DNA from 3 places in the Pradoshia sp. Z3_51 genome. Region 2 is predicted to be linked to each of the others. Evidence: predicted binding sites of a transcription regulator. Region 2 holds the regulator's gene; each other region holds the start of a gene.
What was found. The regulator LexA, encoded in region 2, represses DNA repair genes until DNA is damaged. The targets are predictions, from matches to a motif close to CGAACATATGTTCG.
Positions count from the first base shown of each region.

Region 1: AC4BHA_RS14105 (YhjD family protein) is a predicted target of LexA. The motif match lies at 7,521-7,534, and genes of this name have one in related genera.
Region 3: AC4BHA_RS03355 (Y-family DNA polymerase) is a predicted target of LexA. The motif match lies at 5,838-5,851, and genes of this name have one in related genera.

Region 1 is NZ_JBZAJC010000008.1:360-10,780, reverse strand. It holds gene AC4BHA_RS14150 (patatin-like phospholipase family protein) at 247-1,149, shown strand; gene AC4BHA_RS14145 (SCO family protein) at 1,316-1,909, opposite strand; gene AC4BHA_RS14140 (M48 family metallopeptidase) at 2,107-3,363, shown strand; gene AC4BHA_RS14135 (DinB family protein) at 3,493-4,029, shown strand; gene AC4BHA_RS14130 (NUDIX domain-containing protein) at 4,092-4,559, shown strand; partial or broken gene AC4BHA_RS14125 (GNAT family N-acetyltransferase) at 4,606-5,063, shown strand; gene AC4BHA_RS14120 (aminoglycoside adenylyltransferase domain-containing protein) at 5,086-5,901, shown strand; gene AC4BHA_RS14115 (IDEAL domain-containing protein) at 6,014-6,244, opposite strand; gene AC4BHA_RS14110 (competence protein ComK) at 6,503-7,099, shown strand; gene AC4BHA_RS14105 (YhjD family protein) at 7,112-7,486, opposite strand; gene AC4BHA_RS14100 (TVP38/TMEM64 family protein) at 7,700-8,311, shown strand; gene AC4BHA_RS14095 (RAxF-45 family protein) at 8,411-8,530, shown strand; gene abc-f (ribosomal protection-like ABC-F family protein) at 8,660-10,421, shown strand, end outside.
Region 2 is NZ_JBZAJC010000017.1:12,220-22,640, reverse strand. It holds gene AC4BHA_RS18345 (helicase-related protein) at 62-2,533, shown strand; gene lexA (transcriptional repressor LexA) at 2,737-3,363, opposite strand; gene yneA (cell division suppressor protein YneA) at 3,517-3,840, shown strand; gene AC4BHA_RS18330 (YneB family resolvase-like protein) at 3,910-4,560, shown strand; gene AC4BHA_RS18325 (DUF896 domain-containing protein) at 4,637-4,867, shown strand; gene tkt (transketolase) at 5,006-7,012, shown strand; gene AC4BHA_RS18315 (PadR family transcriptional regulator) at 7,133-7,465, shown strand; gene AC4BHA_RS18310 (hypothetical protein) at 7,462-8,103, shown strand; gene AC4BHA_RS18305 (DUF4153 domain-containing protein) at 8,185-9,669, shown strand; gene AC4BHA_RS18300 (TetR-like C-terminal domain-containing protein) at 10,045-10,158, shown strand; gene sirA (sporulation inhibitor of replication protein SirA) at 10,326-10,421, shown strand, end outside.
Region 3 is NZ_JBZAJC010000001.1:697,240-707,660, forward strand. It holds gene AC4BHA_RS03325 (DUF2199 domain-containing protein) at 175-699, opposite strand; gene AC4BHA_RS03330 (YesK family protein) at 936-1,211, opposite strand; gene AC4BHA_RS03335 (DUF2339 domain-containing protein) at 1,501-3,150, shown strand; gene AC4BHA_RS03340 (iron-sulfur cluster biosynthesis family protein) at 3,234-3,554, opposite strand; gene AC4BHA_RS03345 (hypothetical protein) at 3,698-3,910, opposite strand; gene AC4BHA_RS03350 (YolD-like family protein) at 4,152-4,490, opposite strand; gene AC4BHA_RS03355 (Y-family DNA polymerase) at 4,519-5,778, opposite strand; gene AC4BHA_RS03360 (heme oxygenase) at 6,503-6,841, shown strand; gene AC4BHA_RS03365 (aspartate/glutamate racemase family protein) at 6,921-7,766, opposite strand; gene AC4BHA_RS03370 (FAD-dependent oxidoreductase) at 7,763-9,139, opposite strand; gene AC4BHA_RS03375 (GlcG/HbpS family heme-binding protein) at 9,144-9,587, opposite strand; gene AC4BHA_RS03380 (SDR family NAD(P)-dependent oxidoreductase) at 9,608-10,342, opposite strand; gene AC4BHA_RS03385 (FAD-binding protein) at 10,358-10,421, opposite strand, start outside.

The DNA.
Region 1 (10,421 bases), on a different contig from region 2:
CGGATTGTAGTGGAAGAATAAGTTTATTACTATCCTACCATTTAAATAGAATGTAAGAGCTGTCCTCTTATTAGCCATACTTCCCTGGCTTTCGGGACAGCTCCTTTTTACTAGGAAAAATAGTATAGATTAACCAGCGTTATAGAAGTTTTGATACGTTACAATTGATTGTGGATGAAGAGAGGCTTATGGCTTAAACAACATCTATAAACATCTATAATGAGCATGAATAAAGGAGACTTTTTGATGATTCCTATCAATATAAAAAATACGAGCTTGATCTTAGAGGGCGGAACATTCCGCATGGTATATACAGCGGGTGTCTTAGACGGTTTTTTAGAGAAAGAGATGATGTTTCCTTACATATTGGGAATCTCTGCGGGTGCTATTAGTGCTTGTTCCTATATTTCTGAGCAAAAAAACAGGACGATTCGCTTTATATCTACTTACCGGAATGATAAGCGCTATGTCGGAGTGCGCAATTTTCTAACGGAGCGAAGTCTGTTTGGGCTGACGTTTGCCTATGATACGGTTCCTAATCAGTTGGATTTCTTTGATTGGGAGACATATCAAAACTATCAAGGTCAAGTTTTGTTTGGCGTGACAAATGCCTATACCGGACAGGTAGAATACATGGATGGTAAAACAATGGACAAAGGGGCTACAATTTTGCGGGCCACATGTGCTATTCCAGTCCTGTTTCCTGAAATTAAAATAAATAATGTTCCTTATTATGATGGAGGATTAGCTGATTCGGTACCAATCCAAAAGGCGATAGCAGATGGCTATGAAAAGCATGTCATCATCTTGACCAGGCCGCCGGGCTACAGGAAGAAGCTCGACAGTCAGACAAAATGGGCAGTGAAACTATTGCGTAAGAAATATCCGCAACTGGTTCAAGCCATGGAGAACCGTGCACATCATTATAATCAAACCATGGATTTGATAGAAAAGCTGGAGCAAGAAGGGAAAGCATTCGTTTATCGACCGCCGTTTGAACTTAAGAGTTTTGAAAAAAACACAGAGATTATGTGGAAATCACATAATAAAGGGTTAGAACAATTTCATGACCGAAATCAGGAATTACTAGATTTTCTTGGAGCTGATTATGCAGGCTGCAAAGCTGAAGCTTCTCTCATGGAAATTTAGGTTTCTCTAATTGTGCGAGGGATAGTATTTCCGCATAAGAACAAGACTGTCAATGGACAGTCTTTTCTTATACTCTTAGAGTGGATGGAGAAGGTTGATTGGTTTGATAATTAAAAGAGCTGTCTTTTTTTGCCTACACCTTTATATACAAATCTTCTGGAATCAGCTACATCTTTTCAGCATTCTTAACAATTTTCTTGTAAACTTCTTCTCGGTCAAAATCCTTTTCTCCCATTCCAAATACTTCAATGACACGGTTTTTTTCATTAATAAGATAAGTGGCATTTGTGTGGATTAGGAATCCTGAACCGGGGTCTTTATATTGGAAACGGAATGCATCTGCGAGCTTTCTTGTATCCTCTGCATCTCCACGCAATACATACCATCCGTCTGCAGCAGTTGTTTTAAAGGTCTCACCGTACTCTTTCATAATCGGGAGTGTATCCCGAGCTGGATCAATTGTGACTGTCAGGAATTCGACTTTATCGCCAAACAGACCGTCTTTCACAAGCCGATCGCGTATATCGACCATTTGATAGGTTGTATTTGGACAGACATCAGGACAGTTTGTATACATAAATTCCAATAGGCGTATTTTTTGTGGAATTTCCTTGAATGAATAATCCGTACCGGTAGTGGATTCCATTGTAACTTCATTAGGAAACTCCATTTGTGACTGCCTATAACCAGTGAAGTAGTATATACCAGCACCGATACTTAAAATTAATAAGATAGTAAAACCTATATATAACTTTTTCATATCGTTTAACAGTTCCCCTCTGTTTGTTATTCCTCCCCTATTTTACCATTATATAGATAGTGGTTATGGTAAAGTTGTTGGAAACTTGTGAGAAATGAGTGTCTATTTTGTGTCGTATGGAGAAAGAATGAATTAAGGTTCTAACTTGTACAAATGCCGGTAAACTATATAGATGGAATGTTTGAGGAGGGGTATATTTGCGGAGAAAATGGATTTTAATCATATTAGGCCTATTTCTAATTTATGCATTGGCGATATATGTTTATCTTTTTCATGGTGCCAATACAGCTATTCCTGAATCGATGAGGGGAACCAATGCAGATCCCTCTACGTTTATGAATAAGGAATTGTTAGAAAAGAGTGAAACGTATTCTAAAATACGAAACTTTTTCTTTTTTATCAGTACACCGCTTGAGTGGCTATTCTATGCGATTGTTCTGATATCTGGATTGTCCAAAGGGCTAGAGAAATGGGGGAAGCAATCCTGGAAAAGACATTCCGTTCAAATTAGCGCCTATGTCTTTTGGCTTTCACTCCTTTTATTTATTGTCTTCCTGCCGCTTTCATACATTCGATATAAAATATCGCTTGCCTATGGCATATCCTCTCAGGTTTTCTCCTCCTGGATGAAGGATAATTTTATTGAGTTTTGGGTGGATCTAGGAATGACATTAATTGTTGTTCTTGTCTTGTATTGGCTCATTCGGAAAAGTCCCGCTCGCTGGTGGCTGTATAGCTGGCTTTTATGCATTCCATTCACGATATTCGTCATGTTTATTCAGCCGGTTGTCATCGATCCGCTTTACAATGATTTTTACCCACTGAAAGATAAAGTATTGGAAGAACAAATCCTTGATTTGGCAGCAAAAGCCAATATTCCGGCTGAGCATGTGTATGAAGTAAATATGTCAGAGAAAACCAATTCTTTAAATGCTTATGTAACAGGGGTTGGCTCAAATTCCAGAATTGTACTCTGGGACACCACATTGAACAGCCTAGAGGATGATGAGATTTTATTTATCATGGCTCATGAAATGGCTCATTATGTGGAAAAACATATATACCTCGGTATTGCCGGGTATTTGGTTCTCATGTTGGTTGGTTTATGGCTGACAGATAAATGGATGAAAAGAGCCATACGGAACAGAGGGGAATTGTATCACTTAGAATCCATGAGTGATGTTCGGTCATTGCCGCTCTTTTTACTGATTACGTCCATTCTGTTGTTCGCAGCAAGTCCCGTTACAAATTATGTATCCCGTGTGCAGGAAACAAGAGCAGACACCTATGCATTAAACATGACCGATAATCCTGAAGCAGCTATTTCCTCCTTTCAGAAACTTTCTGAAAAGGGGCTAAGCCAAGTGAATCCGCCTTTACTGATTAAAATATTCCGGAACAGTCATCCAACCATGCTTGAACGGATTGAAATGGCAGAGAAGTATAAAAAATAAAAAGTTATAATGAATAAAATGAAGAGCCCTTCGTTAGACGGAGTGGCTCTGTTTTTGCTATCGTGCAATAAAGGAATTTAAGCAATGAAGGTGGAATAAATAGAGGAAATACATAAAAGGAGAGGGAATATGCGAAAACAATTAAAACAAAATGAATATGCTCCTTATTATCAACCATATGTAGAATTAGTTCCGGAAGGTGATTTGATCCAAATTTTATCCGAACAAATAAAACAGACGATTGCCAATCTGGAAAAAACAACTGATACTCAGGCGGAATTCCGTTATGCCGAAGGAAAATGGAGTATCAAGGAAGTTATTGGGCATATGATTGATACAGAGAGAATCATGGCATACAGGCTTCTTGCAATCGCGCGAGGAGAACGCAGAAACTTGCCAGGTTTTAATGAAGAAGAATATGTTCAGCAAGCATCCTTTACAAAACAAACAGTAGAAGAGCTCCTACAAAACTTTTCTATCGTCCGTCAGTCAACGATTATATTATTAAAAAGTCTCCGCAGTGAAGAGTGGCTGCGCCGAGGCACAGCTAATGATTGCGATATAACGGTTCGGGCTCTGGCTGTTATCATTGCCGGGCATGAATTACATCATCGCAGTATCATCAGTGAACGATATATGAACGCTGACTCAATTCCAAATCAATAACCATATGAGCTGGATTTTCAGCTCTTTTTGTAATTTAAAATACATAGATAAAGGGATGAACGATGATGCCGATTCGAAATTCTGCTAAAGCCATTATTATTCAGGATGATCAATTACTTGCGATAAAAAAAGAAGATCAGGAAGGTGTCTATTATATATTGCCTGGTGGCGGGCAAGAGCATGGAGAAACCTTTCATCAAGCGTTAATAAGAGAATGTATAGAAGAAATAGGACAGGAGGTTGAAATTAGTGATTTAATCCTGATTCGTGAATATATCGGACAAAATCATGAACATGCTGCTTTTGATATGGAAACCCATCAAATTGAATATATGTTTTTATGTACGATTAAAGGAAGGAATACAGTGATTCAAAATGGACTAAATCCTGATGAGGGACAAATCGGAGTAGAATGGCTGCCGTTAAGTGATTTATTAGCATACAGACTCTATCCTCAAGCAATGAGAAAACAGGTAATCAACTATCACAAAGGTGATAAGGTTCCCGTCTATTTAGGAGACATAAATTAAAGATTTGTATATTCTTTTGGGGGCGTCAAAGGTGAGGGATGATTGAATGAAGATTAAATTGGATGATTTAAGAGGAACTGAAGTGGCTGCTTTAATTAGTAGCCATCTTTACAGTATGGCCGAGCATTCTCCACCTGAGAGTATACATGCTTTAAATCTGGAAGAGTTGAAAAAAACAAATATCACGGTTTGGAGTGTCTGGGAGAATGAGGAGTTAGTTGGCTGTGGGGCCCTGAAAGAACTTGATATGACTCATGGAGAGATTAAATCGATGAAAACTTCACTGAATCATTTAAGAAAAGGGGTAGCTAGAAAGCTGCTAGAGGACATTATCAATATAGCGAAGGAACGTAACTATAAGAAACTAAGTCTGGAAACCGGATCAATGGCTGCCTTTAAACCAGCCCAAAGGCTTTAGAGAGTGTTGGATTTCAATATTGTAAGCCGTTTGCAGATTACAAAGAGAACCCGAACAGTGTGTTTATGACAATAGAATTATACTAACTATAGTAATAGAGGGATAGGTATGTTGAAAATACCAAAAATCGTAGAAACTATTTTGAATGAATACGAAGGATTATTCAATGAATATCTGCCAAATGAGTTGGAGGGCTTGTATTTACATGGCTCCATTGCACTGGATGCCTTTGAAAAAGGTAAAAGTGATATCGATTTTATTTCTGTCACAAGTCGGCATTTCACAGAAGATGAAGCTGGTATTCTCTCAAAGATTCATAGAATGATCGCTCAAAAATATAAGACTCCAGAGATGGACGGTGTCTATATTACTTGGGGAGACTTAGGGAAAGTGAACAATAATCATCAAAATCATTTTTATTATAATAGCGGAAATTTAAGCTTTGGCCCCTATTTTAATTTCAATCCTGTGACATGGACACTTTTTGCTAAAAAAGGAATTACTGTTCTTGGGCCTGCTTCCTCGGATTTTGAACTGGAATTCCGCTCGAAACAATTACAATCCTATGTATTCGCGAATATGAATACATACTGGGGCGATCGAGTTCAGTGGTTGGAATCCTCATTCGATGAATTGCTGAACATGCCTGCTCACGATATACGGGAGGAAATAGAATGGACAGTTCTTGGGCTGCTTTGTCAATACTATACGTTAGCGGAAGACGATATCATTTCCAAGACAGGGGCAGGGAGATATGGTTTAAGCCATATGCCAAAAGAGTATCATCAGATTATTAATGAAGCTGTTCTTGCTCGCACAACTGATAAGGAGACTTTATATAGTTCAAACAAGGAACGTTTGGATTCGACCCTAACATTTTCAAAGTATTTGATTAAATACTGTCAACGTTTTCATTTTATTTAGGGAAATACCGTGATTAAAGAGTGAAAACAAGAAAATCACAGGGCGGGATTAAATGATCCTCGCTCTGTGATTTTGTTTATACACCGTATTTATTCGTTACAAGTTGTTTGAATTAATTCCCAAAGTTTTTCTCCAATTCAATTAGCTCGGCGGAAAGTTTCATAAATGCTTCTTTGTCCTTATTGTCCAAGGCATGATCGATTTCTTCTTTCAGTTTCCTATGTGCATGGGTTAGTTGAGCTTCGTAAATCATCATATCCATCAGTAGATCTTCCATGGTCCCCTGGTCAACAGTCACATCAACAGCTTTTACGATATCTGTATTTGCTTTTTCGTGATTCATGGATATCCCCCCGTTGCTTTTTTTTATTATAAGTCAGATGAAAAGAAAAATCAACTAAATATTTAAATTATTCAGAAAATTTACTTTGGTAGTTTGAAATAGTTATTTATCATATACCCAGAATATAAAATGAATTAACCGTAACAATCATGGGGGTTCTGGGTTAAAATTGAAATTTTGGTGAATAAACCAATTATTTTAAAATATTATGTTATATTGAAATTGTAGTTTAATTGCAGGATTTATAAGGAGGAAGCTATGGAAAAGAACGTGATTACCAGGAGAGAGGATTACGAAATAAGTCCATTTACATTTGCTGTTGTTCCAGTAGAATACGGATCGAAAACGTATTCTAAAGTGATTGAATTTGATGAAGAAATTTTAGTACCTTTTAGGCCATCGGAAGTAGTAAAATCCAGCTGTGATTATTTTGGGGCTGATTATCCTGGGAGGTGCCAGTCGACGAAAAAGCTCCTCGGTATCTCGCATAAAGTGCCGATATCGTTAGAACCGGCTAATCGATTATTCTTTTTTCCTACTACATCTCCTGCAAAAGAATCATGTATTTGGCTTTCTTATGAACACATTGTATCCAGAGTTAAGATTGACGCGACTAAAACCCAAATTAATTTTCATAATAAGCAATCTATCGTTGTTCCAGTTTCATATAGTATCATTGAAAACCAGATGCTCAGAACTGCAATGCTGAAGTCGAAGCTGCTTCAAACCTTAGCAGAGACGGAGCGAAAGACACATTATTTATATAACGCCATGCAAGTTAATGATAGGAATTCGGATTTCCAAGCAAAGCATGGTTTAATGCATTCATCAAATAGTTATAAGGAAGGTCGATGAAACTTATTGCTGTTAATTTTTCAGTTGGTCAGTCCACTGCTTCAAAAAATAATACTCCAGTAATTCCTGTACTTTATTTCGAATACGGGGATTGAAATAATTATGGTATTCCTCATAGCCTTTATACAGAAATAAAAAGGAGGTGAATGATTCGTCTCTTTTTGTTTCTTCCACTTTGAGTTGATGTGTCCTCATATAGTGGCTTGCTTGCTTCAATTCTGCTTGGACCTGTTTCATGGTTTCATCAATTAATAATATGTATGGTTGTTTTAATTTAAGGGGCGATGCTTTTACCACTTGAAGGTCTCGGGCAAGTACGGTGAGGACCATGGGTAGATAGATCGCTTTTTCCATTATATTGCGCTCTTCTGTAGGGATGCGGGTCATGTAAATCGCGTCCTTTCAATGTCTGTAAAAAAAACGAACGTATGTTCCTATATAGAATAATCGCTTTTCACATTTTTGACAAGTTTATTTTCTAACTAATTCTCTCCTTACAGCAATCTGATATAATAGGGGTAAGGATTGTTTCAATCTAATGTATATGGGGATATTTATATAGTATGGACTGAATTTGTTATTTGTTTGTGAGGAGAGACTATGGATCTTAATTGGTTAACAGAATGGCTAACATTGGAGCATTTAGCCGAATTAATAAGTGATTATAGAAACTTAGGTCCCATTCCGGGATTGTTGCTCCCGTTTGTTGAAGCGTTCCTTCCTTTTTTGCCTTTGTTTGTTTTTGTGACGGCTAATGCCAATGCTTTTGGCTTATGGATTGGATTTCTTCTCTCCTGGACAGGTGCTGTCGCTGGTGCGATGGTTGTGTTTTATTTGTCCAGAAAATATGGAAAGAAAAAAGCCCTTTCATTTTTACATAGACATTCGGCTGTGCAAAAAGCGATGCTCTGGATCAATCATCATGGATTTGGCCCGTTGTTTATCTTGCTTTGTTTCCCATTCACTCCTTCCGCGATCGTAAATATAGTTTGCGGATTATCTGACATTAGTCCAAAACAATATATGCTTGCTGTCTTTGCAGGGAAATTGGTCATGATCTTTACTATTAGTTATATTGGCCATGACATTATGTCTTTAATTCGCGAACCAGTAAAAAGTATTATTGTTGGTATCGTCATTTTCCTTTTATGGCTAGTAGGCAAACAAGTAGAAATCCGTTTGAATCGGGTGGAACAGAAGGACCATTCGTAGAATGGAAGGATATCTGTGAAGAGTGAAAAAAGCAGTTGTTAATAGTTGACTGAAAGTTTATAATTATAACTAAATTATTCCATTAAAGGAGGTGTAGAGATGAATCGTTCTGTGAAGGTATGTTTGCAATGGCTTGAAAACTTGTCATTGATCCGTGCCATTTTTCATGTGCAATTTCGCCAAGGGGGTAGTCTGCCCTTTTCAGGAAATTTCATATGAAAAAGAACGATAATAAGTCTCTATACCCTTGATAAAATAGGAATTCAAAAGCCATGGGGAAGTCTTATATCGACTTTCCTATGGCTTTTTTTCATGTACAGGGTATGAGCATGAGAGGGGTTCATACACATGATTGTATGCAGTGTACAGCAAATTGAAAAAAACTATGGCGGAACAAAGCTATTTGAAAATATTACGTTTGAGATCAAGGAAGGAGAACGAGTTGGATTCGTCGGTCGGAATGGCTGTGGGAAATCAACAATTCTAAAAATGATAGCAGGCGTCGAAACAATTGATGAGGGGGCTATTCACATTAAAAAGGGTGCAGCAATAGGCTTGCTGTCACAAATCCCTGACTTTACTGACGGCATCACGGTATATGAATGCTTGCAATCTGCTTTTGGCCATATGATTGAGCTGAAGGAGAGACTGGATAAATTAGAACATAGTATGGCTACTGAGACCAATGATAGCTCATTGGCTCGCAGTATAGAACAGTATGGAGAAGTTCAGGAGCAGTTTGAACGGCTTGGTGGCTATGAGATGGATAGCACGATTATGAAGATAGCCAATGGGCTGATGCTCGATTTGATGCTCGATAAACGTTTTGTTTCCTTAAGCGGAGGTGAGAAAACAAAAGTTTGTTTAGGAGTGCTGCTTCTGCAAAAGCCAGATCTCCTATTGTTGGATGAACCAACCAATCACCTGGATATTGGTGCAGTTGAATGGCTTGAAGGATTCCTCGAAGACTATGATGGGACAGTTCTGATTGTCTCGCATGATCGATTTTTCCTGGATCGAACAGTTAAGAGGATTTTAGATTTGGACGATGGAGAGGTATTCGTATACGAAGGAAACTACTCTGAATTCGTGCAAGCAAAAGAAAAGCGGCTTTTGGAAGAATTTAATCAATATAAGGAACAGCAGAAGAAAATCAAAAAAATGAAGGAAGCGATAAAACGATTGCGGGAATGGGCCAATCAGGCGAATCCACCGAGTGAAGGATTGCATAAACGTGCCCGCAATATGGAACGTGCCTTAGAGAGAATGGAGAAAATTAAACGGCCCATTTTAGAAAGACGTAAAATGGACCTAGACTTCGACCAATCTGAGCGAAGCGGTAAAGATGTCCTGCAGCTTCATGGAATTACGAAGCGATTTGGTACGCAAACACTGTTTGAGAATATGAACCTGCTTGTTCAATACGGTGAACGAATTGCGATTGTTGGTGCTAACGGCACCGGGAAATCAACCATTCTTAAACTGGTTCTGAATGAGTTTACACCTGACGTTGGAGAGGTCAAACTGGGCAGCAATGTGAAGATTGGATACTTGTCTCAACAGCTATTTCAAGAAGGAAAAGACATGACCGTTTTGGAGGCCTTCCGCCAAGAGGTCCATGTTACAGAAGGGGAAGCCCGTCATATTCTGGCCCGGTTCCTTTTCTATGGTTTTCAAGTCTTTCAAAAGGTAGAAAAATTAAGCGGGGGTGAGCGTATGAGATTACGACTCGCTCAGCTAATGTACCAGGATATTAATTTATTGATACTGGATGAACCAACGAATCATTTGGATATTGATTCGAGAGAAGTGCTGGAAGAAGCATTAAGTGAATTTTCGGGGACCATTATTGTGGTCAGCCATGATCGATACTTGCTGAATAAGCTATTTCAAAAAACATATTGGCTACAAAATCGAATATTACAGGTTTATTTAGGAAATTACTCTTGGGCGAGAGAGCATATGCTTGCAGATATGTTACAAGTAAAGCAAGCAAGTCAATTGGTGACTCAGAGTCAGAGTAATGTGAAGCTTGTACACCATGTAATTTCGAATGAGACTTACGAATCACTGGAGAAAAAAATTGATAAAGTGGAACATCGCTTATCAG
Region 2 (10,421 bases):
GTTAATCGTATATATTAGCCTTATAAGAGAATTTTTATGGCAGTTGAAGGAGAACGGAATAATGGACATATTGAATAAAGGGTATAAAGAAGCAGTTGAAAAAGCAAAAAATGACATTCTGAATGATATTTCCTTATATATGGAAGAAAGTGAAACAAAGCCTGCTGTTAATGATTATTTGGAAAGCAGAGAACGTTATTTGAATCAGATTTGGAATTTAGCATGGAAGAGTCGAACGCTTCAGCGGATGAATAGAACTGAAAAAATTAAATTTTTGGGGCTTCGTGGTATAGAAACAGAAGGAGCCTCCAAGAAAGCAATTAATAAAATGGTTGAACAAGAACTGAGTGGACTAAAATCCTTTGATATGAAAAGTTGGATCCAAGATTACTTTGGAGAAACAGATGAACGATGGAATGAATTATTTGAATCAGTAAAGTTAAAAAAATTGAAAGCAAATTATGAGATTACCGTTATAAAAGATGAGGCCTTAAGTATTTTGAGCAGTAACAAGCTTTATTTTTATTTAAAGCTCAGATATAAAGTGGCAAATCAATTACAAAAGGATATATCAAATGTGAAGGGGTTCAATCAAGCCCAATTTGAAACGCTCAACGACCTCTTATATTGGGGATATGATGTATACCAGGATGATTCTGTTTTTGACGAATATATTTATCAAAATCTAATCGATACCTTTGTTTACGAAACCATATACCCATTTATACTATCAGAATTGCCGAATCAGATCATAAACCAATATGAGAATTTGTTTAAAGGGTCGATTAATCATAAGTTGATCAGGCAATTGATTGGGGCTAATATTAGTGAATTTCAATGGGAATATGAAAGTGAAATAGAGCAGGAATTGATTGAGGACCTTATAGATGTTCGAAACCACCCGGACGAATTTGATATACAAATGCCGTTATACCATACTCAGCACAAAGAGAGAATTGAAAAAAGAGAACAGAAATTAGAAGAGCTGAGGAAACAGGAAGAAATAAAACAAAAGAAACTGGATGATATTTTTGGAGTTGAATACAAAACAACCGTTTATAGTAACACTAAATATATTCTGCATATAGGAGAAACAAATACCGGAAAAACCTATCAGGCGTTAAATAGATTAAGGGAAGCTGCATCTGGTATATACCTGGCACCTTTAAGGCTATTGGCACTTGAAGTATATGAAACGCTTAAAAACAACGGAATTGCCTGTGCATTAAAGACAGGTGAAGAAGAAAAGGATATTGCAAATGCCACGCATTATTCCTGCACAATTGAAATGTTTACCGAGAAAGATGAATTCGACGTCATGGTTATAGACGAAGCGCAAATGATCGCAGATAAAGATCGTGGGTTTTCTTGGTTTAGAGCTATTAATAAAGCGCGTGCTCGGGAAGTTCACATCATAGGCAGTCACAATTCGAAAAGGATGATTTTAAATCTGCTTCAGGGAAATGATATTGAAATTCATGAATACAAACGTGATATACCGCTGATTGTAGAGAAAAAACCTTTTAAGATCGAACATACCAAGGCAGGAGATGCATTGATTGTATTTTCTCGAAATAAAGTGCTTCAAACCGCTTCAAAGCTGGAGAGAAACGGCCATAAAGTAAGTGTAATCTATGGAAGTATGCCTCCTGAGACAAGAGCTAAACAAATTCAGAGGTTCATTAACAGGGAGACGCGAGTGATTGTATCTACAGATGCTATCGGGATGGGGCTCAATCTACCGATTAGGCGGGTCGTTTTTCTGGAAAATGATAAATTTGATGGCACGAGAAGGCGTTTATTAACCTCCCAGGAAGTAAAGCAGTTAGCAGGCCGTGCCGGCCGTAAAGGTATATATAATGAAGGAAGAGTGGCATTTACTGATCAAATTGGTTTAATGAAACGGTTGTTAAATGGTGAAGACCGGCCGATCAGTACATTTACAATAGCACCTACACAGGGTGTATTTGAACGTTTTAAACGTTATCACTCGAGTTTTGATCAATTCTTTGAATTATGGGATGAATTTAAAAATCCTTCCGGCACAACAAAAGCACCGCTTACTCAGGAAAAAGCTTTATATCATTTAATTCGCCATGAACAAATAGAAGGACGAATGTCGATAACTGATTTATACGGTTTTCTGCATTTACCTTTTTCAGCGAATGAGGAGAGCCTCGTTAACCAATGGCTCTATAATATGAAAGCCATTGTGGATAGAAGAGAATTGAGAGAGCCTTTAATAAAGAAAGATTCCTTGGATGAACTTGAATTATCTTATAAATCAGTAGGATTGCATTTATTGTTTTTGTATAAATTAGATCGAAGAAGTGAAACGGTCTATTGGGAGCGAGTAAGAGAAGAAATCAGTTCAGATGCACATAATCAGTTAAGAAAAGGGGTTAAAAAATATCAAACAAAGTGTCGGTCATGCAATAAGCCGTTAAGTTGGAATTATCCATTTGCTATTTGCCAGTCGTGTTATGAAGAGAGTAAACGATCAAGATACTATTACAGAGGATGGGATATATAGGACCTTCAAGCTTGCAATCATAATGGTTGCAAGCTTTTTGTATTACATAATTATATTATGTAAACAATGAGATAAATAAAAGCGTTAATCTATTTATGAAGTGGAATATGCCAATCTTTAAATGCATAAGTTTAATAGAGAAAATAGAGATAATAGATTTTAAACACATAAGTAGAACCGGCTGAAAGCCGGTCCCATCGTTCTTATTGAATATTTCTGTATAACCCGATCACTTTACCGAGGATGCTGACATTTTGTAGAATGATAGGCTCGAGCATAGAATTTTCCGGCTGCAGACGGAAATGAGTATCTTCTTTAAAGAAACGTTTTACGGTAGCTTCATCATCTTCAGTCATGGCTACGACAATTTCACCATTGTTTGCTGTATGCTGCTGGCGAACAATAACATAGTCACCGTTAAGTATTCCAGCTTCAATCATACTGTCACCCATAATTTCAAGCATAAACACATTTTCATCGGCAGGAGCCATATGCTCAGGTAGAGGGAAGTATTCTTCTATATTTTCGATAGCTGTAATAGGCTGCCCTGCAGTTACTTTCCCGATTAATGGTACATTAACTGAGTTTGTTTTTGGAATATGGTCATGTGGATCCATATCCAGGATTTCAATAGCACGCGGTTTTGTAGGATCCCGTCTGATGAGTCCTTTGCTTTCCAATCGCGCTAAGTGACCATGAACTGTGGAACTTGAAGCCAGTCCGACTGCTTCGCCAATTTCTCGAACGGAAGGTGGATAGCCCTTCGTTTTTACTTCTTCTTTAATATATAGCAAAATATCCTGTTGCCGTTTGGATAATTTAGTAGTCATCTCCCGCACCTCTTTTAGCTTTTCTTGTTTTTAGTATATCATTTCCTGTTTAACAGTACAAACATAAGTTCGTTTTTTGTGTTGACACAAAACATTTGTTCGGTTTATACTTAGTTTATATTAAACGAACATACATTCGATGGGGGTTTATTTATGAAAAAATTATGGACTTCTTATGGCTATTCCATCTTGTTTTTTATCGGTCTTTTCTTATTAATAACTACAATGATAGTAACAAATATTGAAGCACCAAAAGACGATTATCAACAAATTACGGTTAAAAAAGGAGATACAGTTTGGGATATGGCTGAACGTTTTGACGGCAGCGAAATGACACAGACTGAATTTGTCTCTTGGGTTCAGGAAAATAATGACTTGCACATTAATCATTTAAAGGAAGGGCAAACGATTGTGATTCCTGTAAAGAAAATGAACGAAAACACAGAAATGCTACACTTAGCAGATTCTGATAAATAACTATATAATCAGAAAGGTCGGGAATGTTTCCCGGCCTTATCTATATGTAAAGAAGAATGGTGAGAGAAAATGAAGGTTGGAATTTATTGCAGAGTCAGCACAGATAAAAGTTCACAGGAAACATCACTGGAAAGGCAGGAGCAGGAGTTAACAAGACTGGCTGCCATAAAAGGGTTCGAGGTTGTAATAATAGAGAAAGAACAAGCTAGTGGATATGATTTAGAACGAGAAGGCATTCTAATCTTGCTGGAAAAAATGAAAAATAGAGAAATCGAGGGTCTCTTGATTCAGGATGAAACAAGACTTGGCAGAGGAAATGCCAAGATTGCTCTATTACATTGCATCTATAAAGAAGGAGTTAAATTATATACGGTTACTCATAATGGTGAGCTTGAGGTTTCTGAAACAGATGCCATGATTTTGCAAATCATTAGTATAGTAGAGGAATATCAGCGAAAATTGCAAAACAGTAAAATCAGAAGAGGGATGAAACGAGCCATTGAAAATGGATATAAACCGCAAAGAAATTTAGCAAATCAACATCTTGGAGGCGGAAGAGAAAGGTCAGAGGTACCTTTACAAGAGGTCATTGAGCTGCGTATTAAAGGATTAACATTTGCTGAAATTACGGAGAATTTAAACAGAAAAGGCTATGATCTCTCTAAAGCCACTATTCACCGAAGATATTCAGAATATATGAAAAAGAATACTAATCAATAGTTCCTTCTTGAAAATCCAGCGGTTTTTCTATACGATGACAATATCTACTTATATTTTATATAGAAGGAGCAATACCATGCTGCCAATGCATAAAATTAAAAGAATTAATGAATTATCTAAGAAATCAAAAACAGTTGGCCTTACAAAAGAAGAAGCCACTGAACAATCTCTTCTAAGGAAAGAGTATTTGGAAACCTTTCGTACTTCAATGAGAAATACGGTTGAAGGTTTGACCATTATCGATCCAGAAGGTAAGGATGTCACACCTGAAAAAATAAAAAAATTACGTAATAAAAAATTACATTAAGGGTATAGGATAATAGGCTAGACTCCAAAAAAATAGTTTAAGGAGTGACGATTTTGTAGCATTTACCAACAAAGTCTTGTCAACCTGTTTATACTTCATTAATATAAATTAGAAGGTTAATCTGAAAGGATGTAGGCAATGTTCACAGAAAAAGATAATTTATCTATCACAGCTATTCGTACACTTTCAATCGATGCAATTGAAAAAGCTAATTCAGGTCACCCTGGTATGCCTATGGGAGCTGCTCCTATGGCTTATACACTTTGGACCAAATTCATGAACCATAATCCAAAAAATCCGGATTGGTTTAACCGTGATCGTTTTGTATTATCAGCAGGGCATGGTTCCATGCTTTTATACAGCTTATTGCACTTATCAGGTTATGGCCTTGATATGGAAGAAATTAAGAATTTCAGACAATGGGGCAGTAAAACACCTGGACATCCTGAATATGGACATACAAAAGGCGTAGAAGCTACAACCGGACCACTTGGCCAAGGTATTGCGATGGCAGTCGGTATGGCAATGGCGGAACGTCATTTGGCGGCAGTCTACAATAAAGATAACTTTGATGTTGTAGATCATTTTACATACAGCATTTGCGGAGATGGAGATTTAATGGAAGGGGTATCAGCTGAAGCTGCTTCTCTTGCTGCCCATTTAAAATTGGGACGTTTAGTAGTCCTTTATGATTCCAATGATATCTCTCTTGACGGCGAATTAAATATGAGCTTCTCTGAAAGTGTTGCTGAGCGTTTTAAAGCTTACGGATGGCAATACATTCGCGTAGAAGACGGTAATGATCTGAATGAAATTGCTAAAGCGCTTGAAGAGGCAAAAACAGATCTTGACCGTCCAACTATGATTGAAGTAAAAACAGTTATCGGATACGGTGCTCCAAATAAATCCGGTAAATCTGCTGTTCATGGTGCTCCGCTTGGCGAAGACGAAATGAAATTGACTAAAGAATATTACAAATGGACATTCGAAGAAGATTTTTATGTACCACAGGAAGTTTATGACACATTCGAAGAAACTGTTGTAAAAGCTGGTGCTAAAAAAGAAGAAGAATGGAACCAATTATTTGAAAGCTATAAAAACGAATACCCTGAACTTGCTGCTCAACTAGAAACAGCAATCAAAGGCGAATTACCTGAAGGCTGGGATAAGGATATTCCTGTTTATGAAGCAGGAAAAGCCGTTGCTACACGTAATTCAGGCGGAGAAGTATTAAATGCAATCGCTAAAAATCTTCCATCTTTATTTGGTGGATCCGCTGACTTAGCTGGATCAAACAAAACGATGCTGAAAGGCGAAAAAGATTTCTTGCCAGGCTCCTATGATGGCCGAAACATTTGGTTTGGAGTACGTGAATTTGGTATGGGTGCTGCATTAAACGGTATGGCACTTCACGGTGGTGTGCATGTGTATGGAGGAACATTCTTTGTATTCTCTGATTACCTGCGTCCAGCTATTCGTTTAGCAGCGTTAATGAATCTTCCTGTCACATATGTATTTACACATGACAGTATTGCTGTTGGAGAAGACGGTCCAACTCATGAACCAATTGAGCACTTGGCTGCATTGCGCGCAATGCCTAATGTATCACTTATCCGTCCGGCTGACAGCAATGAAGTGGCAGCTGCATGGAAAGCGGCATTAACAAGCAAGTCTGCACCAACTGCGTTAGTATTATCCCGCCAAAACTTAACTACGTTACCGTTATCAGCTGAATTAGCTGAAGAGGGCGTTGCTAAAGGTGGATATGTAGTTTCACCTTCCAATAAGGATACTGCCGATGCTATATTGTTGGCATCTGGATCTGAAGTAGGATTGGCTGTTCAAGCACAGGCTATATTAGCGAATGACGGCATTGATGTATCAGTTGTCAGCATGCCATCATTTGATCGCTTTGAAGCTCAATCTGCTGAATATAAAGAATCTGTTATCCCTTCAACTGTTAAGAAACGCTTAGCAATTGAATTAGGTACATCTTTCGGATGGGACCGTTATACAGGTGATGAAGGTGAAATATTGGCAATTGACCGCTTTGGTGCTTCCGGCCCTGGTGAATTGTTAATGGAAAAATTCGGATTCACTCCATCTAATGTGGTTTCTTTAGTAAAAGAAATGCTACAAAAATAAAATATATTTTTAAAAAATCGCCAGGGTCTTTCTCTGGTGATTTTTTTATGAATATATTTACAAACAATTCCAAATGATGTATGTTTGATATGTACCTAATAATTCTAGGTAGGTGAAGAAATGTTTAATCGTGAACTTGTAAAAGGAAGTACATCACTTCTTGTTCTGCAGCTTTTGCAAGAAAGAGATATGTATGGGTATGAATTGGTGAAAGAAATGGATCACCGCAGTGACCATGGATTTCAGATGAAGGAAGGTACGCTGTATCCTGCTTTGCATAAGCTTGAAAAACAGGAATATATAGAGTGCTACTGGGTTGAACAAGAGAAGGGACCCGCTCGTAAGTACTACCGTATTACCATGGCTGGCGAAGAGATGCTAGAGATTAAAACAAACGAATGGAATCGATATGTCCAGGTCATGAACAAGGTAATGGGGAGAACAGAAACATGAGAAGGGCTGAAGAAGATTATTTAAGTCAGCTTGATCGATTGCTGGGTGCCCATCCTGATAAAGCGGCTATTATGAAAGAATATAAGTTACATATTTCCGAAATGGCTTGCGACATCATTTATGAGGATGAGTCACCCGACTTAATCTATAAAGAGCTATCGATGCGGCTGGGTACACCGGAAGAAGTTGCTGTATCCTGGAAACAGGAACTAACCCTTACACCAAGAAAAACAAGGTGGATATTTGCAGGAATTAACTTGTCCCTCTTTATAAGCGGAATTTTGTTAACATTTATCAACCATACATATGATTGGAATTGGGCCAAGGAAATATGGTCTTTGCTAACATCGATTCCTGTACTTTTAATGGCCATCTATATTGGTTTTTGGGTCTTGCTTGGTTATGAAATTGGCAAGGAATTTGGACATCAGGGCAAAAAGCTTATTAAGAAAACGTTTTTGATTACGGTGATCCCTAACATTATCTTAATGTATTTGGTTATCTTTAACCTCGTACCGGATCAATGGTTTGACCCCTTACTGGATAAACCATTTATTATTGCATGTGTATTTTGTACGTTTATCTTATATCCAGTCAGTTTTGCTGGGTATCTATGGGGGAAGAAAGCCTCGCTTTGACTATTTGCCTATATACATAGAATAACTATGTATATTTATCACTATATACCTAGAATAACTAGGTAGAGGGGGATCCTTAAAATGGATATTCAGTTTAAAAAAGAAGATAAAGGCTTTTTACTGTTATGTATAGCGCTAGCCTGTTTTGCTGAGTTATCTTTTTTACATGGAGAAGTAGGGATTTCCTATCCGTTGTTCTTATTTGCTTTTTATGGTCTGTTTTTTTGGAGGTTTCGGAAAACGAAATTTACTCATATGCGAATTGGAAGCCTTCTGATGGTTTGTATTTGGATTCTTGGTTTATCTTATTTCTATCAATCTAATGTCCTTTTTTATCTAACGAATGGGTTGGTTATACCAATTCTTGTAGCAGCTCAGCTAACACTTATTACAAATCAACAAAAAATTGATTGGAGCAGAGTCAACTTTATTAAACAACCGAAAACAAAACTGGTAAACAGTATTAAATACAATCAGCAATTCATCTCCTACATCCTAAAAAAATTCAGAAAAGAGGGAGCAGGGGAAACTGGGGGGATGGCTAAAAGCATCGGTTTGGGAATTGTTATTGCATTCCCGATACTCATCATCATCATTCTATTGCTTGTATCGGCAGACAGTCATTTTCAAGCGATATTTATGCACATCCCTGACTGGTTATTTTCCGTACAAATAGGTGAATTCTTTGGAAGATTGATAGTTATTATCCTATTTGCTCTTTTGTTTTATGGTTTTCTAAATGTATTACATTTAAAACAGCCGCAAACACTGTCCTCTAACATGAAAGAGGCAGGAAGTGTCCAGTTCGATTCAACCATTGTGACAACGATTCTGGTCCTGATTAATGGAGTCTATTTATTATTTACAATTGTCCAGTTTAAATATTTCTTTGGCAGCCCGCTTCTCAATGATATGACCTATGCTTCAAGCGCGCGAACAGGATTTGCCCAGTTATTGTTGGTTACCCTCATAAATTGGTCCATACTGCTTGGAACCCTAAAGTATGTATCTGTTCAAATGAACGCTGCTAAAAGGCTTATACAGGTCCTTCTCAGTCTTTTAATCGTATTTAGCGGAGTTATGCTAACATCGGCTTTTATGCGCCTCTATATGTATGAAGAGGCCTATGGATATACGATTCTCAGAATACTCGCACATACGATTATGCTTTATCTGGTTGTCATTTTTACCTATACATTAGTAAAAATCTGGATTGAACGAATTGCATTAAGACATTTTTATTTTTTAACCGGATTATTGTTTTACACTGGATTGCACATCGTTCAACTGGATCAACTAATCGTAGATAAAAATATAAGTAGATATAAAGAAACGGGTAAAATTGATCTATATTATTTAAACGAATTATCCTATACAGGATTATCTGGACTGATTGACTTATATGAATCAGACCCCAATTCTGGTGAATTGAAACATCTATTATCAGTCCAATATGAGCAAATGAGGAACACTGACTATACTTGGCAGTCCTATAATCTTTCCAGAGTTGAAGTTTATGATAGGTTAGAAAGTCTTAACCTCACTAAGCATGAAAATGGAGATTAACAACAGCTAATCCAGTACTGGTCATATTCTTGCTATAAAGTAGATATCAGATAACGGCAACCGGTTTTTGGAGGATTCCAGCAGAAAACGGAGTACTGGCTAATTTGATTTTTGAAGGATAAATAAGTAAAAAGCCTGGACTTATGGGTCCAGGCTTTTTGTAAACAAGCTTATTTAAAGTGTTTATGTCTGTAGGCTAATCCATTTAAAAATATGAAATATATCAATTTTATTTTCCTCAGCTGCCCTTGATCCTAGCGAGTGGGGAATGGATATAATTTTTAGAAGGTACAAAAAATGTAATCATTAATGCGATGACACTCAATAATGTCATGAAATAATAAGCATCACTTGCCCCTAAATTAGAAAAAGTCTATCACTGGATATATTAGCTCATCAGTATTGGGAATTATCATATGGTGGATAAAAGACGGACTTCATTTCAGTTCTGAATATGTAGCCAGTCAAATTACAGAATTATACAGATGATCAATGGTGATAAGAGTAAATCATATGTATAATGGGTATAAGAGATTAATTTGAAAAATCAAAAAAATATTTACTCGACAAAATTAGAACAACTCTGCACGTTCATTTTACATAATATGCAACAATAGTTTTTTATACTATATGTAAAGAGAATTGGAGGTAAGAGTATGCGCACTTATATTATTTATTTAATAGAGAATGAATTTGCACGTCATTATTATGGACGAGAATATATGTTTTTTAACTTATTCCAGGATTATGAA
Region 3 (10,421 bases), on a different contig from region 2:
AAAAGCAATTCTATTATTTAGAATCTCCTTTGATATCCTATCTTATGAGTTCTTTTATTACGCCCTATTTGTTTGATACTTCGTTGATCTTTACCAATCCAATTATAAGCCCATTATAAAAAGGCATTGACCTTCTTGAATCAATGCCTCCGTCAGCTGAATTAGAATGAGGTATTATTGTTCCTCTTCATTACATAATTCTTCAGCAACCTGCTTTATACGTTCCATTGTTACACCTTTTCTTTGTTCAATAGCTAAGGGATGGTTAGTTGGTTCCATCTCTATGTAAGGGGGGATTCCAAGTGGTCGAGTGTGTACATTTATTTTTAAATTTACTGTATTGGGGTAACAAGAAATATCAGTTGATAACCAACCAAACATCGGTTCTAGTTTATCTTCTCTTCCTTCCACAGCCCAATATTCAATTGTTTTATTAAAATTTGTTTCACTCAATGAAACCCAGACATCCCAAATAAACGGTCCATCTCCGTCTTTCACAGGAATTTCTATACATCCACGTATAAAGAAATGTTCATCGTTCACTATGCACAAATCTTCATTCATTTCAATCCGTTCTTCTTGTTCTTCTAACGGTATATCGTAGCAATAGTCAGGAACAGGGCTACTATAGCTCATAGGGAGCTCATCGTGGAACTTTCCACAGCAGCCACATAAATAACCTTCATTATATTTACTCATTTAAATATCCCCCATAAAATCGTTTTCGATTAACTTTATCTCCCCGGATTAAAACCTTAATTGGTTTTTATATACATTTATTATTGTAATTTTATCATAGTCCCTTTAGAGCTCACCTGCCCCTACTTCCATTAGAAATTCAACACAAAAAGGCATTAATTCTTCTTAAATCAACGCCCTGTTTGTTTAAATACATTTATTCTCAACGTCTAACAATTTATTGATAAAACTGTTAATCATTGTTTACAAGAATGCATCCTTTTTTTGCCTATAGAAGACATAGCAAAGATAAACGGTGTGAAAAATAAAAGAGTAATTGCAAGTATTCCATATGCAGCACCTTCAAAACCCCTTACTTGAAAGCTGATGATGAAAATCACAACAGAAGTTAGTAAGGATAAAAAAGGGGGCAATTTTGTATAAGCGCTTTGATATTTCTTAAGAAAATAAGTTATAACAATAAAGATAATGCCAATAATTACACCTAAACCAACCGGGACAAAGACTAACATAACAAACCTCCTATAAAATTCCATTTTAAAGATGATTAACACTAACACAATAATCTGAATATTTAAAGTTGTTTTTTCCATACTCTTAGACCTATTTAGTGAAAAAGGGAAAATTTAAATAAACATATTAGGATTCGAAACGTAAATAACATAAAGATTGAATTATTAATACCCACCTCCTTTTAGCATATGTTTACAGAAAAAATACTGGTATAATAAGGGAAATGAGATACTGAAAATTCTGAGTTTAGAGGTGTGTAAATGATTAAACAGAGAAGAGGCGGAATGGTTGGACGATAAAATTTATGATTTATCCAAACGAATAAGATATATGGAAGAAGAGTTAGTGGAGTTAAAAAAAGAGTTAAGAACCATACATAATGAAGTTAATCTTAATGTGGAAAACAAAAGTGAAAAAGTTGAGATAAAAAGAAATATCAAAAAACCTGAAATAAAACCAGAAAAAGAATTAATCAGCTTTGAATCTATGATCTCAACTTGGTTACCTAGAATATTTATATTCGTTTTTATTTTAGGAGTTATTTGGGCTTTTATGGCAGCATCTGAAAACGGATGGATAAATCCCGTGGTTCGTGTAATAGTTGGTTTCTTATTAGCTGGATTCTTATATATCATTGGAGAAAAGCAATATAAAAAGGCAAAGAATACGTTAGGAATAGTATTGTTAGGCGGAAGTATAATTGTTTATCTTATATCTGTCTTCTCCGGTAATGTTTTGTACCACATTATCCCATTCTATGTGACTGTATGTTTATTAGCGCTCGGAATATATATAGGAGTTTATCTATCGAGAAAATACAAATCTCAATCCTTGCTTACCATTATAGGAGTAGGTGCTTATTTTTACCCTTTCCTATTTGCAGGAGACAAAGGGAATGAATATGTATTTTATATATACGAAACTGCTGTATTTATAGGATTAATACTAGAATCTCTTAGAGGGCAATATAAAATCACTTGGAATGTGGCAAACTATGCATTTATGTTCACTGTATTATTTTTTGGATTAGTAGGCAGTGGGGAAATTTCAACCTTAACGTTCCTCACAATCGCTATTCAGCATTTCTTTATTATTTATTTAACATTTAAAACAAACAACATATTTGTTAAAAATATGTATATTCCAGCTATCACGATCGGTTCATTATTCATGCTCTTAATCGGCGTTGATGTGTTTGATCATACAGCAAGCTACCAATACACGTTCTATTCAATAATGGCCATCGTATACTCTTTGCTTAGTTACGTGAAAAATAAAAGTCACACTGAACTAAAAAACATTTTCTTTGTTATTTCGATGTTCTACATATTTATACTGCTAAACGATATAGTGATTGATCCATCATCAAAATTAATCCTCTTTACCATGCAAGCCGTACTAGTTTACTATTTTGCTCAAATAAGGAAGAGTATATTAGGGACAATAGCTAGCATAATACTGCTCTTATCCGTATTGGTACAATTATTCGACAAGCCGGGATACATGCTATCACTAGAAACTGTTGTTGTATGGATGATCATAATCAGCTTCTTCTTTGTTCTCTATATAAAAGAAACAATAACAAAAATCATCGACAGAAATATAATGAAATCTACTTTACCCTATATAATAGAAGTATTACTGATCATATTTATAAGCAAAATGGCATACTATTTCACAGATGATTCTTCTTTAATGATTAAGAATATCGGTTTGTCATTATCTTGGATCATTATCGTTGGAGTAACATACGGGTTATTTAGTTACTTTAAAGAAAAAGTTTGGAAAAACATCGGCTTAATATTCCTGTTTATTACGCTATTAAAAGTTACTTTCTACGACCTATCAGGTATAGATGTAGTTTGGAAAGCAATATTATTCATCATACTTGGCGTAATTGGGCTGCTTATTTCTAAGGTGTTTTATACAAAAAAATGAGTGGGATTTCCCTTTGCTTTCGTTTAAAAAAAGGTTCAGTCAAAATTTCTGACTGAACCTTTTGAATTTTCTCCTTATAGAGCCTATTGAAAGATGACATTCATCATTGGATTTAAATACTGATTAGGGCTTTTCAGCTGATAGCTATTTGTACTGCTGGAATAATCAATAATAAGCTTTTCATCTAAAAAGATTTCATGATATTTATTTAACCATACAGGATAGGCATTGGTTTCCCATTTTACTTCTTGAGAAGTAGTTTCTTTAACAAAATATAAATTGGTTACACCGCTTACTACGCAGCCACAGCCTTCTGTTTCATACTTCAAACAAAATACGCCTTCTTGATCTGTCAGCTTGTCTTTTACCTTTTCTAATGCTGCGTCTGTCCATGTAATTTCCACTGTTGTCCACCATGCTTTCTCTCTATTTATCTCATAGGTTCCCGATTTCACTTAACCCGCAAACCTGTTAATAATTAAATCTGAAATAAAAAAAGCAGCATTCAATGAACACTGCCTCTATGTCTTAAAAATGAACGTTCAGCTTAATGAACTGCTCTCGTATGTTTTTGTATCAAACTTTGTAAAGCCGCCACTGCTTCATCGCCAGTATACGTACCTTTATAACTGAAACCATTCTCTGAGCAATATTTTTGCCCTAATGCTACAGCATCTTCTTTAGTCATTTCTTTTTTTAACTCTCCTATAACTAATCCATAAGGTGCTTGATAAATCGTGCTATATTTTTCTTTTTCCATTTTTCTTTACCCCTTTTGTTTTGATATCCCATGGCAAAGTTATCAGAACTGAAATCGATGTTAAAAATTCATTATCTGTATATTTCTTACTTCTAGGTCTATATACATAGTAAACTTTTTGTGGAATTTTGTCTAATATTTGCGTTTTCATGTCCTCAAAATTGGGTAGTAAAGTTTATTTAGAACAAAAAAGAAGAGCCATAACCAACATATGCATAAGCTTATAGCAAATTGCAGGCCATCAATTTTTCAATTGTACGTCCATAATTTCCTGATAAAATACAAAACAAACATCTCCGTCCTCATCAACGATATGAAGCTTTTGAGCCTGTTCATTGCAATAATGAATATGTCCTTCCACCGTACCGTACCGGCGACTGGCTGTACGGTAATAGCGGATCATCACAGGCTTCCCATATTCCAAAGCCTCCATAATTATCGTATTCATCGCTTCCACTTGCTGTTCATCAAGCTCATTCCTTGTTTCATAGCTGTCCTCATGTGCCCATGCTCTAAGCATTGTTACGTGTTCAGGAAGCATCATTGATGTCCATTTTATTTTTCCGCGATCTCGAATCATTCCCTGCAGCCTCCATTTCACTTGTCTGTTATGCTCTATGTCCTCCAACCAACGTACTTCGATGCTTGGCCGTTCCTGCCTCTGTATACGACACGGCACGTAAAATCGCATTCGATCCAAATTTTTTACGCATTCGATCCATCACAAAGCCAAGTTCGCGTTTGCGCCAGCTATCCTGGTCAAATAGACTGATTTGCATCTCTCGATCGGGGATAACATTCGAAAGTGTAATAGAAATTTTCCTAACTGTTTTGCCTGTATAAAACCGTTCAAACAAGGTTAAACACATTTCATAAATATCCATCGTAATATTGGTCGGCGTTTCTCTTGTCATAGAGCGATGAAATCCGCCTCCAAATTCATCCTGGCTATAATAAATTCCCAAGCTGACGGTTCTGCCCGCCATCCCGCTTGCACGTGTTCTTCTTGCTACTTCCTCACTCATTTCCAGAATGACATGCTTGATTTCCTCAGGCTTTTTATAATCACGCAGTAATACCTGGCCTTTTCCAAAGCTGATTTGTCCTTCCATAATCGGAGCACCGATATCCGATAAATCAACACCCCAGGCATGGTGGTACAATTGATTGCCCATTATCCCAAACTTCTTTTCAAGCGTCTCCAGATCATAACGCGCCAATTGACCGATTGAAAAAATCCCCATTCCATTCAGTTTCTTTTCCATCGGCTTTCCGATTCCCCACATTTCGCTCAAGGGGGATAAGGGCCATAATTTTTCTGGTACATCCTCATAGGTCCATTGGGCAATTCCTTTTTTCTTGGCTTCTAAATCAAGACACAGCTTAGCAAGCAGCATATTCGGACCGATCCCAATCGCGCATGGAAGCTGGAATTCCCGATCGATTTCATCTTGGATTTTTTCAGCAATTTCTACGATATCTCCCCATAGACGAGTCGTCCCATCCACCTTTAAGAAGCTTTCATCCACACTGTACGTATGAATTGCGCTTTTAGGTACATATCGATTGAATAAACGGCTGATTTCAGTAGAGATACGCAAATACGTAGCCATATTAGGATTAACCTTTATAATGCGCGGATCATCCGGAATCTCAAACAATCTTGAGCCCGTCTTGATGCCAAACTCTTTCTTCATTTTGGGCGATGAAGCCAGCACCACACTGCCGCTCCGTTCCGTGTCACTCACCACAGCCAAATAACATTCAAGCGGATCCAGTCCCATCATCACCGCTGAACAGCTGGCAAAAAAACTTTTCATATCCACGCACATAACATAATGATGCGGTAAAGTACTGTAATCAATCATGTAAAAACCTTCTTTTAAATAGAATGTATGTTCGTCTTTATTATATTCTTAATGATAAGCGAATATACGTTCGTGTTCAATGGAAAATTATTTACAATTTATGTATAAGTCCATGCAAGCGTGCAAATACTTTAAGACAACGGACATAGTTCACCATAAAAATTTACGAAAACGTTTTAAAAACAGTCGCTTCATCTACTATTATTTTCACTTTTCTCCTTTTCAATTCGCTCATAAATAAGTAAATTAGAGCAATTATGTTGAGTTTCGTTCAATTATTACGAAAATCGCTCAATTCCACTCCATTTCCGCTCGATTATATGGAATTCCGCTCAATTAATATCAATTTCCGCTCAATTCCTGCGAAAATCGGCTGGATTACTAGACTAATCTAGCTTATACAGTCATTTAGTCACTCAAATTTTGACTCGTAAGTCTCGAAAACTCTTAATTTAAGATCTTTTTGCAAAAAATAATAGAAAAATTGATTACTAATCTATTTGAAGGGTTATATAGAAGGATGAACGAACTATGTTGGTTATTTCATCATGCAATGCTTTTCAATCATATAGAAAAAATATGATAGAGCCATGATTAGCAAATCCTAAAGCATAATGAATTCAAAATCTTCGAAAAAGATATATAATAGCAGTGTAAGAGTGATTTTCAAAGAAGTAATCTGATATATTTTCCAGAAAAATAAAAATAAAAGGAGAATGATCACATGATTGTTGTTCAAAACAAAATTAAAACCAAACCAGGTTTCGCAGAAAAAATGGCAGGCCGTTTCACTTCCGGTAACGAATTAGATAAATTTAAAGGATTTGTTAAAGTAGAGGTTTTACTTACAGAGGGCCTGACAGAATATGATGAGATGAGCGTCAATATGTACTGGGAGGATGAAGAAAGCTTCCTTGCCTGGAAAAACAGCGACTCCTTCAAAAAAGCGCACAAACGTCCGGAAGGCAAACCGGATGAAGCTAAACAGGACTCTCCTATGTTAGGAAGCCAACAAACTACATTTAGAGTAGCGTCTGTAAAAGAAGCAGCTCCAACAAAATAATGTACGCAAAAGGTCTTTCCAAAAACTTAGGAAAGACCTTTTATGCTATATTCTATCAATATAATCATGCTCAATTGTATTAATTAGCAGCAAACTCACGCACGGATAATCCAAAATCCATTTCCTTGGTTATAGCTTGCAACTGATAATAGTCACGCAGTTTTTCAACAATCTCTTCGGGTGGTTTTGCATGATAATACCCTTTTCGCGTAGTCGTCATACCACTAATTTTCTGCAAATCGACAAGTGATTCACACATTTTAATGGCCGAGCCGAATGAATCGATAATCGGGACATCTTCAATATGATGAATACCGTGGGTTGCTAAAAATATATTCATCGGACCTTCTCCAGGAATAATGACATCTGCCCCTTCGGCAATAGCTGTTTTTGCGGCAGCTTTAAATTTCTCCAAAATCGGCTCAGGATTTTTAAATCCTTCCAAAATATCATAAAATCCAATATCCGCCTGAATAATCGGGCCCAATTTTTGTTCAAGACCATATTGCTTCGCATTAAAACGTAACTGATCTGCCAGTGGAGCTAAAAAATTCACGATGCCTATTCTTGTTCCAAGCATTGAGGCAATATGCATGGATGCCTGGCCGTAGCCAATAACCGGGATGTCCACTAATGAACGAGCCTCAATCAAGCCGACATCCGGTATGGTAGCTATAAAAACAGCATCATACCCTGCCCTTTCAGCAATCAATGTGTTTCGAATAAATTGCTCTTTATGCAGGCTTTGCAGATAGTTGTAGGTAATATAGTGCCCCGGGTATTGAGCAGGATAAGTCTCCTTTGTCATTCCATGTAAGACGACATCAACATCTGGTCGAGCAATTTTGGATACATGCTGTATGACCGCATCACGATATTCAGGTATGTCTTCAATGGAAGTTAAGCTTTGATGCCAAATTTTCATCGCGCTACCTCCTCTTCCTTTATTCGAAGGGCTTGTTCAGCAGCAATACGTCCAAAAATAGCTGCCTTTCCGAGCGAGCTCCCTGTCATATAACCCGCTCCATGGAAGCCACCCACCATTTCTCCGGCTGCATATAATCCTTTAATTGGGTCGCCGAACGGATTTAAAACTTCTGCATCCTCGTTTACACGAACTCCTGCATATGTAGCGAGCATAGCAGTCACTGTTTCCATTGCGTAAAAAGGACCGGTTTGAATCGGGGGTGGCTTACCAAATGTATGGGTCAATGTGTTACGACCGAATGGGTCATCACTGGTAATAAGATGCCTATTATATGAGTCAATCGTTTGGTGAAGAGATTGACTTGGGAGACCTGTTTTTTCGGCCAATTCCTCAAGTGTCTCAGCCTGGATAATTAAGCCTTCATTAAACAATAATTGAAAATCATATAGCGCATCATGTTCGACACCCTGATCCATAACCGTTTGATCCCAAACTTGAAATGTATGTTGATTAGGCTGCTGCAATGCAGCATCACCCAATAATTTGTAGGAAATCGACTCATTAACAAATCGTTTCCCCTGTTCATTCACAATGATGCCGCCTTTATAAAAGGCATGAGCCTGCCGTTTCTTTTGATTAGTAGAACTCGGATGAAAGCCGTATGTTCCTTTTAAGTATGGAAAATCCTCTAACCAGGCACCTACGGAAGCTGCTAATTTAATGCCATCTCCATGGTTCCCTTCTCCACCTAACCTGATTGTGTGTTCAAGCTGTGGTGCAAAGGCTCCTAATAAATCTTCACTTTGTGAGAATCCACCTGCGGTTAAAGCGACCCCTTTAGATGTATAGCATTCCTTTTGCTCGCCATTTTGTTGATAAAGTACACCCACTACTTTTTGTTGCTCAGTTAGCAAACGTACGACAGGACTATTAACATGCAGTGAAACACCATTATTCAAAGCATGGTTTTTCAGTGTTTGAATGGCCTGATCAGGAATGATCGTATGCCCCCGAGGGCTTGAATGGCCACTTACGGCCTGACAATTTTGAAATATTACTCCATGTGAAACTAACCAGTTATAAGTGGAAAGCTGATGTTTCCCATATGCCTGAACCAGATTTTTATCATTTTTAAATTGACCGACAACATACAAATCATTCATCAAACTCTCGGTAGTATCACTTATGCCAAGCTTACTTTGAAGTTCTGTTTCAGCAAACGCCATAAAACAACCGCTAAGCAATGAACTGCCACCGATGTCTGCCTGCTTTTCGAAAATGACAACATTGGCACCTCGCTCTGATGCCTCAACAGCTGCACAAAGACCTGCCATGCCAGCACCAACAATAATCAAATCAAACTGATTCAAAAAGCTACACTTCCTTTACTGCCTCGACTACACTTAATCCTGCCTCACAAAGCTGCATATCATGCGTATAGTGACCGCCGCTGACGCCTATTCCGCCTACACACTCACCATTAACGTGAATTGGATAACCGCCGCCAAAAACGACCAGGCGATTGGTATGTACTAAACCTGTCATTAAAGGTGGATCATCTTTTAAGCGATCATACCACTCATGGGTTGCACGATTGTATGCTGCAGCTGAAAATGCCTTGTTTTGAGAAATCTCCAATGCCAATACAGGTGCTCCATCCATTGCTGAAAATGCTTTTAAATTACCTGCTTTATCAACAATAGAAATCGCAAATTTCATTCCCAGTTCTCTTCCCTTTTCCTCTGCTTTTTCAAGCATAGCTTTGGCTAGTTCCAATGTAATCGTTTGTTGCGTGTAAGCATAAGTAAATTCTTTCATGATCCTATCCCCTTTATTATTTATTTTGCTATACCGACAGGCGTTCCGGCACCAAAAGCCTCAACCGAAGTAGCGGTAATAGCTTTGCTTTTTGGCAGTGCTAAATCAGCTATAACATGAGCAATATCAATCGGCTGCAGCCAGCCTGTTTTATCAATGTTAGTCCCCAATGCATCCGTCATTTGTGAGTCTACCGGACCGGGGCAAACTGCATTAACGCGTATGCCAAAAGGTTTCAATTCTTCTCCCAATGCCTTTGAAAAACCAATAACTGCATGCTTAGAGGAAATATATGCACTGCGATTGGGACCGCCTTTTGTTCCCCAAATGGAAGAAATATTTATAATAATCCCTTCCTGGCGATTTTTCATCGAGTCCACAACCTCACGGCAGAAATAATATGGTCCGTGTACATTAACATCAAACATGTTCATCCATTCTGCGGTTGTCGTTTCTGTAAATGGCTTTAGCAGCATGGCACCTGCATTGTTAATTAATATATCAATCGGTCCCAATTGCTTGTTAACCTCATATACGGCTTTTTTTACTTCCTCTTGATTGGCTACATCACAAGATACAGCTATCGCTTTTACTGAATAGGTTGTACGAATAAAATCAGCAACTTTTTCACACTCTTCCTGATCCAGTGCACAGATGGCGATATCCGCGCCACGAGAAGCCAATAAAGCGACGGTTTCTTTACCAATTCCACGGCTTGCACCTGTGACAAGAGCCACTTTTCCCTTTAATTCCACCCAATCATCTCCTTTTTACCGGGTTGTTTGGAAACTGGAAATATACGAGACCGCATGTTTACCAGCCCGTCGACCAAAT